Regions from separate parts of the Propionispora vibrioides genome, predicted to be linked through region 2. Evidence: riboswitches for the same ligand, from Rfam matches in the RefSeq annotation. Region 2 holds a riboswitch; each other region holds the start of a gene.
What was found. A riboswitch is a leader RNA that binds a small molecule or an ion and turns the genes downstream of it on or off. The one in region 2 is predicted to bind S-adenosylmethionine.

Region 1: another riboswitch for S-adenosylmethionine. It lies ahead of BMW43_RS07050 (methionine ABC transporter ATP-binding protein); the one in region 2 lies ahead of BMW43_RS12955 (trans-sulfuration enzyme family protein).
Region 3: another riboswitch for S-adenosylmethionine. It lies ahead of metK (methionine adenosyltransferase); the one in region 2 lies ahead of BMW43_RS12955 (trans-sulfuration enzyme family protein).

What each region holds. Positions count from the first base shown of each region.
Region 1 is NZ_FODY01000006.1:84,230-87,509, reverse strand. Features, by position in the region: gene BMW43_RS07055 (methionine ABC transporter permease) at 1-528, opposite strand, end outside; gene BMW43_RS07050 (methionine ABC transporter ATP-binding protein) at 497-1,555, opposite strand; SAM riboswitch class I at 1,628-1,730, opposite strand; gene BMW43_RS07045 (YerC/YecD family TrpR-related protein) at 1,935-2,240, shown strand; gene hisZ (ATP phosphoribosyltransferase regulatory subunit) at 2,282-3,280, shown strand, end outside.
Region 2 is NZ_FODY01000016.1:20,709-23,988, forward strand. Features, by position in the region: gene BMW43_RS12955 (trans-sulfuration enzyme family protein) at 367-1,509, opposite strand; SAM riboswitch class I at 1,734-1,836, opposite strand; gene BMW43_RS12960 (zinc-binding dehydrogenase) at 1,903-2,946, opposite strand.
Region 3 is NZ_FODY01000001.1:147,215-150,494, forward strand. Features, by position in the region: gene priA (primosomal protein N') at 1-106, opposite strand, end outside; gene metK (methionine adenosyltransferase) at 217-1,410, opposite strand; SAM riboswitch class I at 1,474-1,574, opposite strand; gene coaBC (bifunctional phosphopantothenoylcysteine decarboxylase/phosphopantothenate--cysteine ligase CoaBC) at 1,629-2,855, opposite strand; gene rpoZ (DNA-directed RNA polymerase subunit omega) at 2,866-3,072, opposite strand; gene gmk (guanylate kinase) at 3,097-3,280, opposite strand, start outside.

The sequences.
Region 1 (3,280 bases), on a different contig from region 2:
TGCCAAATCGCCCAGACCGCCGCCGCCGATCGCACCGGCCATGGCCGAGTAACCGATCAAGTTGATGATGGTTAAGGTGATCCCTAATATAATAGAAGGAAGCGATTCCGGTATCAATACTTTGCGGATGATTTCAAATGGAGAGGCTCCCATGGCCTGCGCGGCTTCAACCACCCCGTAATCAACCTCTTTCAGAGCCGACTCCACAACCCGGCCGACAAAGGGAATGGCCGCCAGACTTAATGGAACGATAGCTGCATTGGTGCCGATAGAGGTGCCTGTTAATAAGCGGGTTAAGGGAATGATGGCCACCATTAAAATGATAAAGGGAGTAGAACGGGCTGCGTTTACAATACTGCCTAAAACACGGTTGATGTACAGACTTTCCAGGATGCCTCGCTTATCGGTAACAACCAGGATAACACCAAGCGGTATACCGAGCAGGGTGGAAATCAATGTGGAAACAGCAACCATATAGGTTGTGTCAAGCAGGGCTTCAAACAGCAGCATAAGCATGTCTTGGGACATAGCCGATCACCTCGCTTCCCACTTCGTGTGCCTTGGTATATTCAAGCGCCCTATGGATAGCATCCTGGTTGCCTGATAATTCAACAATTAATGTACCGAAGGAGACATTTCTGATATGATCCATATTTCCGTAAAGAATGCTTACATCGATATCAAAGCGCCGGATCATCCCGGCAATGATTGGCTCGCCGGCAGCATCGCCAATAAACGAAAGACGCAGCAACAGTTTACTGTCGGGAAGCGGTGTCCGCGAAAGGGGCATATCTTTAAAATGATCCGGCAAATCGTGATTCATGATGGTGCCGATAAATTCCTGGGTAATGGCTGCCTGGGGCTGGGTAAAGATATCCAAAATAGGTCCTTGCTCGATAATCAAACCATTTTCCATAACTGCCACCTGGTCGCAGATTTCTTTGATAACATGCATTTCGTGGGTTATGAGGACGATGGTTAATTTAAGCTCCCGGTTAATGTCCTTTAATAATTCCAAAATGGACTTGGTAGTTTGCGGGTCAAGGGCCGAAGTGGCCTCGTCGCAAAGTAATACCTTGGGGCGGTTGGCCAAAGCCCGGGCGATACCTACCCGTTGTTTTTGACCGCCGCTTAACTGTGAAGGGTATTGATCGCGTTTGTCCGATAACCCGACCAATTTTAAGAGACGGACTACCGTATCCTCAATATCCTGTTTGGCGTAGCCGGCCAATTCAAGGGGGAAAGCGATGTTGTCAAAAACCGTGCGGGAGGAGAGTAAATTAAAATGCTGAAAAATCATGCCGATTTTTTTTCGTGATTCCCTGAGTTCGTTTTCCGTTAGCTTTGTGATGTCCTGACCGTCGACGATCACTGTTCCGGCCGTAGGCTGCTCTAGACGGTTGATGCAGCGGATCAGCGTACTTTTGCCGGCGCCGCTTTTACCGATTACTCCGAAAATTTCACCAGCCTTGACTTCCAGGTTAATGCCTCGTAAAGCATGAATTTGGCCGGACTGACTGTGGTATACTTTTTCAATCCCGTTTAAACTAATCAATGGGGCTCCTTCCTTTCGCGCAAATAAAAAGATCTCTTCGCAGCGAAGAGACCAGCACATACTCTTGGGCTTCTCTCATCTGCCAGGATAAAATCCTGTAGGAATTGGCACCGTTCCTTCCGGATGGTTGCCGCGGCTTCATTGGGCCAGTCCCTCAGCCAACTCTAGATGATAAATAATATCATTCATTTTTTAAATCCTATCATGGTTTTTTGTATGTGTCAAGAAGATTGTTTGGATAATATCTTTCTTAAACGGACATTTTAATAAAGTTTTCACAGAGTAAAGAAAAAAAGGAATAAAGAAGGAAATCTATTTAGCTGCACGAATATATAATATATTGATATACAGTATGGAAAAATAAGGAGTGACACTAGCCATGCCGGTGAATCCTAAACTAAAGGATCCGTTGATTGATCAACTGTTTCAGGCTATTTTACTGTTGCAGGATGAAGAGGAGTGTTATCAGTTTTTTGAAGATGTTTCCACCATTGGGGAACTTAAGTCTCTAGCGCAGCGCTTGGAGGTTGCCCGGATGTTGCAGTTGGGGTCGACCTATGATGATATTGTGGCAAGAACAGGCGCCAGTACGGCAACCATCAGCCGCGTGAAACGCTGCCTGAATTACGGCGCCGACGGATATGGCATTGTTCTTTCGCGGCTTGACGAAAAGGGAAAAGAGTAAGTTTTTATTGAATTTATGTTGAAACGGAGTGTAACCATTTAATGAAGACAAATGAATTTGTACCGCAAATTCCTTACGGCACCAGAGATTTTTTGCCGCGGGAAGCAAAATATAAACGGATTGTGGAAGGTTCGCTGGCCGGATTATTTGCCAAGTGGGGCTATGATGAGGTGGTCACACCCACTTTTGAATATCTGGAAACTTTGTCTGCCGGCAGTGACGAGCAGATGACGCAGAATATGTTCAAGTTTTTTGATAAAAAGAATCACATTCTGGCGCTACGCCCGGATATGACTACTCCCATTGCCAGGGTGGCATCTACCCGGCTTAAAGAAAACAGTTTGCCGCTCCGCTTATTCTATTTAACCAATGTATTTCGCTATGAGCAGGCGCAGGCCGGACGGCAATGTGAATTCTATCAGGCCGGAGTAGAACTGCTGGGCGTTCCGGGACCGGCGGCCGACGCAGAAATTATTGCTTTGGCTGTACAGGCAATGAAGGATCCCGGTTTGCAAACCTTTCAGGTTAATATTGGCCAGGTGGAATTTATCAACGGAATCATGGAAGAAAGCCGCCTGACCGCCGAACAGCGCCAAAAGGTCAAGCAATGTATGGTAAATCGTAATGTGGTCGGCCTGGGAGAAATTCTGACGGCCAGCGGACTAAGCTCTGACGTTCAGGCTTTGCTGCGGCAGATTCCGCTGTTGTACGGCAAAGAAGAATTGCTGGACCAAGCCTACGCGATGGTTAAGAATCCGGTCAGCCGGGCCGCTCTAGACAACCTGTCCGATATTTACTGCCTGCTGAAAGGGTACGGTGTGGAGCAGTATGTCAATTTTGATTTAGGGATCATCCGGGATTTTGAATACTATACCGGCATGGTATTTGAAGGCTATACGCCCGGACTGGGATTTCCGCTATGCGGTGGCGGACGCTACGATAATATGGTGTCTTCCTTCGGTGTTGACTGCCCATCCACCGGCTTTGCCTTAGGAATAGAGCGGGTATTGCTGGCATTGGAACGGCAGGGTATTTCACTG
Region 2 (3,280 bases):
CGGCGTATAAACTGCTGTTGGTATGGTCAGGAAACGCCACATAAACAAAAAAGGCCAAAGAAGCTGCAGCAAGCATCTCCTTTGGCCTTCAGTTTTTCTGATCAGCCTACCATCCAAACCAACTTGTTACTTACATGATAGTACCAATGACAGGCAATGTCAAGATTTTTTTGCCATTAGGTAACCACTGATTAATTCACCCTGCGCGTCCTGACGGATCTTTTTCCGCCTGGCTGCGGCAGCAAAACCTTGCAATAGGGGCCGCTATTCCTGCGGTTTTACTTCCTTGCCAGTCGAAAAAATCTCTCGCCAGCCCGACAGGTTCATTTAATCAGCGGTTACCTAGTGCTCCATTTCTTCCGGCCATTATCCTTCATTATGCAACGCCTGCTGCAAATCCTCAATTAGATCTTCCACGTCCTCAATCCCTACGGAAAACCGCAAAAGACAATCGGAAACCCCCAGCCGGTCCCGAACCTCGGGCGGCACATCGGCGTGTGTCTGAACAGCCGGGAAGGTAATCAAAGATTCCACGCCGCCCAGACTTTCGGCGAACTGAATCAGCCGGACCCGGGACAGCACCTGTGGAACCAGCGAAGGACAGGCCACATCAAAAGAAAGCATGCCACCATAGCCAGAAGCCTGGGCATCCTGAATGGCTTTGCCCGGATGGTCTTCCAGGCCAGGATAATAGACTTGTTTGACCTGTGGCTGGGTTTGCAGCCATTTAGCAATGGTAAGCGCATTGGCACTGTGTTTTTCCATACGCAAAGCCAGCGTTTTAATGCCCCGCAGCAGCAGCCAGCTATCCTGCGGTCCCAGAATGCTGCCGGTCGAGTTCTGGATGAACCGTATCCGTTCCCCCAGCTCCGCAGTGCGGGCAACGACGGCACCACAAACGGTATCATTGTGGCCTGACAAATATTTTGTCCCACTGTGGATGACAAGGTCCGCGCCTAAAAGTAAGGGCTGTTGGAAATAGGGGGATAAGAAAGTATTATCCACAATCGTATGAATATCACGCTGCGCCGCCATACAGGCAATCGCTTTGATATCGGCAATTTTCATCAGCGGATTGGTCGGTGTTTCAATTAAAATGGCCGCCGTATTTTTCTGAATTGACTCCTGGACTTCTGTCAGGTTGCTGCTGTCAATGAAGCTCACCGTAAAACCCAGATTGGCGAAAATCTGGTCCAACACGCGATAGGTACCGCCATAACAATCTTCGGTAACGATAAAATGACTGCCCGGTTTATATAACAATAATACCGCCGTCACAGCGGCCATGCCTGATGCAAAGACATAGCCGGCAGCACCGCCTTCCAGATCTGTAATAGCCTTCTCAACCGCTTCCCTGGTTGGATTCTGGGAACGGGAATAATCATAGCCGGTGCTTTCCCCTAACGCCGGATGCCGAAAGGTGGCATTTTGATAAATTGGTGTGCTGATCGCACCGGTGCGCGGGTCGGACCCTACGCCGCAATGAACTATTTTTGTACTCAGTTTCATAATATCCCCCATTTAACTAAAATCGTAACTAAGACTGGTTTCAGGGCCGAGCCCCCGGTGCCCGGGCTGTTTGTTTGCCCTGTTGGGCAACCGGTAGAATTATACAGTATGCTGGCGGCCGGATTACGTTTTTTCCGGCTAAACAGACCTGTTTTTATTATCCCTTCCGGCATAATAAAAACCCCTCTCCGCAGAAAGGGGTTTTACTGTTATAAAATACCCTTCCCTCATCTTCCAGGAAATCATTCCTGCTGGAGTTAGCACCACTGCATTGCTGCCGGTTGCCGGGTGTCATCGGGCCAGTCCCTCGACCACTCTAAATAAGAGAATTTAAAGTTATGTAGATGTATATTGTTTTTCATTCTACCTCAGAAGCAAATCACTGTCAAGAGGTTATGCCTCCATTTCCCGCCCGGGTACCAGCACCACTTTTATGGCTTGTCCCTGTTTGATCACCGCATAAGCCTTATCCCATTCAGCGAGCGTAAATTGATGGGAAACCAGTTCCTGCGTTTTTATGGCTCCTTCATTAATCAATTGAAGGGATGGTTCCCAGTCAAACGGATTCTGGCTGCGGCTGCCAATAATCCTCAGTTCCTTTTGAATGATCTTGTCAAAGTCGGCCGGCAGCTCAGCTGTGGGAAAAACTCCGGCCTGCACGTAAGTTCCCTGCTTGCGCAAAAGCTCCAGTCCCGTAGCCACCGAAGGCGGCGCCCCGGTGCACTCAAACACGATATCCGCGCCATAGCCTGCCGTCGCGCCGGCCACAAGCTGCCGCAGATCCTGCTGCTCAATATCCACGGCCTGCGTTATTCCTACCTCCCGCGCTTTTTCCAACCTGACCTTATCCTGCGGCAAACCGGCGATAATCACCTGAGCGCCAAACCGGCGGGCCATTTGCGCCGTCAGCAGGCCGATCGGGCCTGGCCCCAGCACCACCGCCACATCACCCGGCTGCACGCCGGCTTTGGTGGCAATATGATGGGCGCAGGCCACCGCCTCAGTCATCGATGCAGCCAAAAAGCTAACCTTCTCCGGCAGCTTATGAACGCTTGCCGCCCGGATCACCAGATATTCGGCAAACGCGCCGTCTACCTGGGTACCAATCCCCTGGCGCCGGCTGCACAGGTTATACTGTTTTGTTTGGCAATACCGGCATTCACCACAGGCTGCTGCTGTTGTTTCCGCCGTCACCCGGTCACCCACCTGAAAACCGGCAACTCCTGCGCCGAGAGCGCTGATTTCCCCGGAAAATTCGTGTCCCAGCGCTACCGGCACGGCTACTTTGTATTTCCCCTCATAAGTATGTAAATCAGTGCCACAGATGGCGGCGTACGCCACCTTGATTTTTACCTGCCCCGGACCGGGCTCCGGTTCCTGTTTATCCACTACCTGTAAATGGCCATAGCCGGTTTCCCGTTTTACCAATGCTCTCACCCATACCACTCCCTTAATCCGCTATGAATGTAAAAATAAAAAAAGGCCAGGACAATCCCACTAGGATTATCGCAGCCTTCAGTAGCTCTGATCAGCAAACGCATTCTTTTTACTTACCATTATAAAGTCTGAAGAGATTTTGTCAAGAAAAACTCCTTGCTGGCACCGCCAGACTATGGGTGCGCAACTTGTTGCTCCAAACATTTTTATAATTGACGATCCTGTAAAAATAGTATATGATCAAACCATACTTTAAAAGAAAATAATCCCTGCCTATATGGTTAACCGTTCAATGGAAACCGGAGATCATACGCTGTGCGTATGGTCTTTTTTG
Region 3 (3,280 bases), on a different contig from region 2:
GCCAGCCGATATCAAGAAAATGCAACGTTTCCGGAATCGCATAGGAAAAAACTTTATCTATATTGCGGGCAGGTAAATTAACACACACTTGAGCTATGCGATTCATCAGTATCCCTTTCATACAAAGAGAGGACTTTACCAAGTCCTCTCCGAGATTTTAAAGCAGGCATATTTTCTATCGTGGTGATACTCTGATTCTTACAGACAGTTGCCGACCTACTGAGTTATCTGAGCAGCCTGGCGTAAAACTGCTGCCTTATCCGTCCGTTCCCAGGGTAAGTCAACATCGGTACGGCCAAAATGACCGTAAGCCGCCGTTTGGCGATAAATTGGCCGGCGTAAATCCAGGGTATTAATAATTCCTGCCGGACGAAGGTCAAAGTGTTTTTCAATCAATTTGACAATAACAGTCTCATCGATCTTAGCCGTGCCGAAGGTTTCCACCATAATAGAGACCGGATGGGCAATACCAATAGCATAAGCCAATTGAATTTCGCACTTATCGGCCAAACCGGCTGCCACCACATTTTTGGCTACATAGCGGGCTGCATACGCCGCGGAACGGTCTACCTTCGTGGGGTCCTTACCGGAAAAAGCGCCGCCGCCATGACGGGCCATCCCGCCGTAAGTATCAACGATGATCTTCCGTCCGGTTAAACCGGCGTCACCCTGGGGTCCGCCTACCACGAAACGGCCTGTCGGATTGATATAATATTTTGTTTCCCCATCCAGCAGATGATCGGGAACGATTGGTCTAATAACCTTTTCCAAAACATCCCGTTCAATCGTGGCGCCATCCACTTCCGGGCCATGTTGTGTAGAAATAACGATAGTGTCCACCCGCACCGGCTTACCATCTTCATATTCCACAGTAACCTGGGTTTTCCCATCAGGACGCAGATAATCGACTTCCCCGCTCTTACGGATGTCGGTTAACCTTTTGGCCAGTTTATGAGCTAAGGAAATCGGAAGAGGCATATATTCTTCCGTTTCGTTGGTTGCATAACCAAACATCATGCCCTGATCGCCGGCACCAATGGCATCAATATTGTCCATTTCACCTTTCTTTGCCTCCAGCGCCTTATCTACACCTAAAGCTATGTCCGGCGACTGTTCGTCGATGGATATGGATACACCGCAGGTATCTCCGTCAAACCCAAATTTGGCACGGGTATAACCAATATCTTTAATTGCTTCGCGGACAATCTTAGGAATCTCCACATAACATTTGGTTGTAATTTCACCGGCCACATGGACCTGCCCGGTAGTAACCAGCGTTTCACAGGCAACTCTCGCCGTCGGGTCCTGGGCAATAATCGCATCCAGAATACTGTCGGAAATCTGATCGGCAATCTTATCCGGATGTCCTTCCGTTACCGACTCTGACGTAAACAATACACGCTTTCCCATGCTAATACCTCCTTATAACAAACCAATAAAAAAACTCTCCAAAACGGGAGAGTAGCTACGTCACTCCCATCTTGTGTAAAACACAGGATTTGGCACCTTTTTAGTCTAGCTAACGGTTGCCGCAGTTTCATCGGGCCAGTCCCTCAACCTGCTCTTGATGAGTAAATCATATGTATTTTCAACAAAATAATTTTAAAATAGAAAAATAGAAAAAGCAACTATTTTTTTACTATTTGCTGAATTTTATCGAAAATGACATCGGCCAACTCCCGTTTCGTCATTTGAGCGATTTCCTCAATCCGTCCGTCCCGGTACAAAAGCTTCACGATATTCGTGTCTGCATTAAAGCCTGCGCCGGCCTGGGTAACATCGTTGGCAACAATCATATCCAGATTCTTTCTCATAAGTTTGTCGCCGGCATGCTCTAGCAGCGACTCCGTCTCAGCAGCAAAACCGATCAGAATCTGCTGGTTTTTACGTTGTCCCAGTTCCAATAAAATATCAGGATTTTTTTCCAGGACTAAAGTAAGCGTATCGCCGGCTTTTTTTATCTTTTGCAGCGCCACCTGCTGAGGTTTATAATCAGCTACAGCCGCCGCTTTAATAACAATATCCGCCACCTGGTACTCAGCCAAAACAGCCTGACGCATTTCTGCCGCCGTCTCCACAGGCACATAGGCTACACCCTCAGGCGGCTTCAATTTAGTGGGACCGGATATCAATGTCACTTGCGCGCCCCGTGCTTTTGCCGCTTCGGCCAGAGCATATCCCATTTTACCGCTGGAGCGATTACCGATATAGCGTACAGGATCTAAGGGTTCTCTGGTTCCTCCTGCCGTAACGATGACCTTTCTCCCGACCAAATCATTTTTTTCAACCGGATTTGCCGGGTTGGCAAGCTGCTTTTTCATAAAATCAACAATATAATCGACAATACAGGCCGGCTCAGGCAGCCTGCCCTGGCCTTCTACGCCGCAGGCCAGCATGCCGCTGGCCGGTTCGATAAAGGAATAGCCCAAAGCCGTAAGCTTGGCTATATTTTGCTGAACCAAAGGATTGTTGTACATATTGGTGTTCATAGCAGGTGCCATGATCACCGGCGCTTGCGTAGCCATAATGGTGGTAGAAAGCATATCATCCGCAATCCCATTGGCTACCTTGCCGATGATGTTCGCCGTGGCGGGCGCCACTACAAATAAATCAGCCGTGCTGGCTAACGCAATGTGTTCTACATTCCAGTGCTTGACTTCACTCCATAGATCAACAGCCACAGGGTTGCCGCTCAATTCCCGGAAGGTTAAGGGAGTCACAAACTCAGTGGCCGCTTTTGTCATGATCACATAGACGGTGGCACCGGCCTTTTTCAAACGGCTTACCAATTCAACGGCTTTATAGGCGGCTATACCTCCGCTCACTCCCACTACTATGTTTTTCCCGTCAATCATGGAGTGCCTCCTATTTTATGCCTGTTTTTGTTCTCTCATAGGAAATCTTGTCACTTGCGACTTCTTCCAGAGCAATGGTCACTTGTTTGTTGGATTTGCTGTCAACTAAAGCGTCTTCGCCGTCCATAATTTCACGGGCCCGTTTAGCCGCCAGCACCACCAGAGTGTATTTACTATCCACTTTACCTACCAAAACATCAAGTGAAGGATGAATCATCAGGTTTTCCCTCCGTTAGTATATTTACGATTCAGCTGTTTTACAGCAACACACGTCGTTAACCAACAGTGTATTGCGCTTTGCATTGCACTTTTCCGCCGTGATAATGGCGGAAATCTTGCGAACAGCTTCTTCTACCAAATCATTTACTACCACATAGTTATAGTGCTGCGCACAGTCAATCTCAAATGTGGCGCAACTGAGCCTG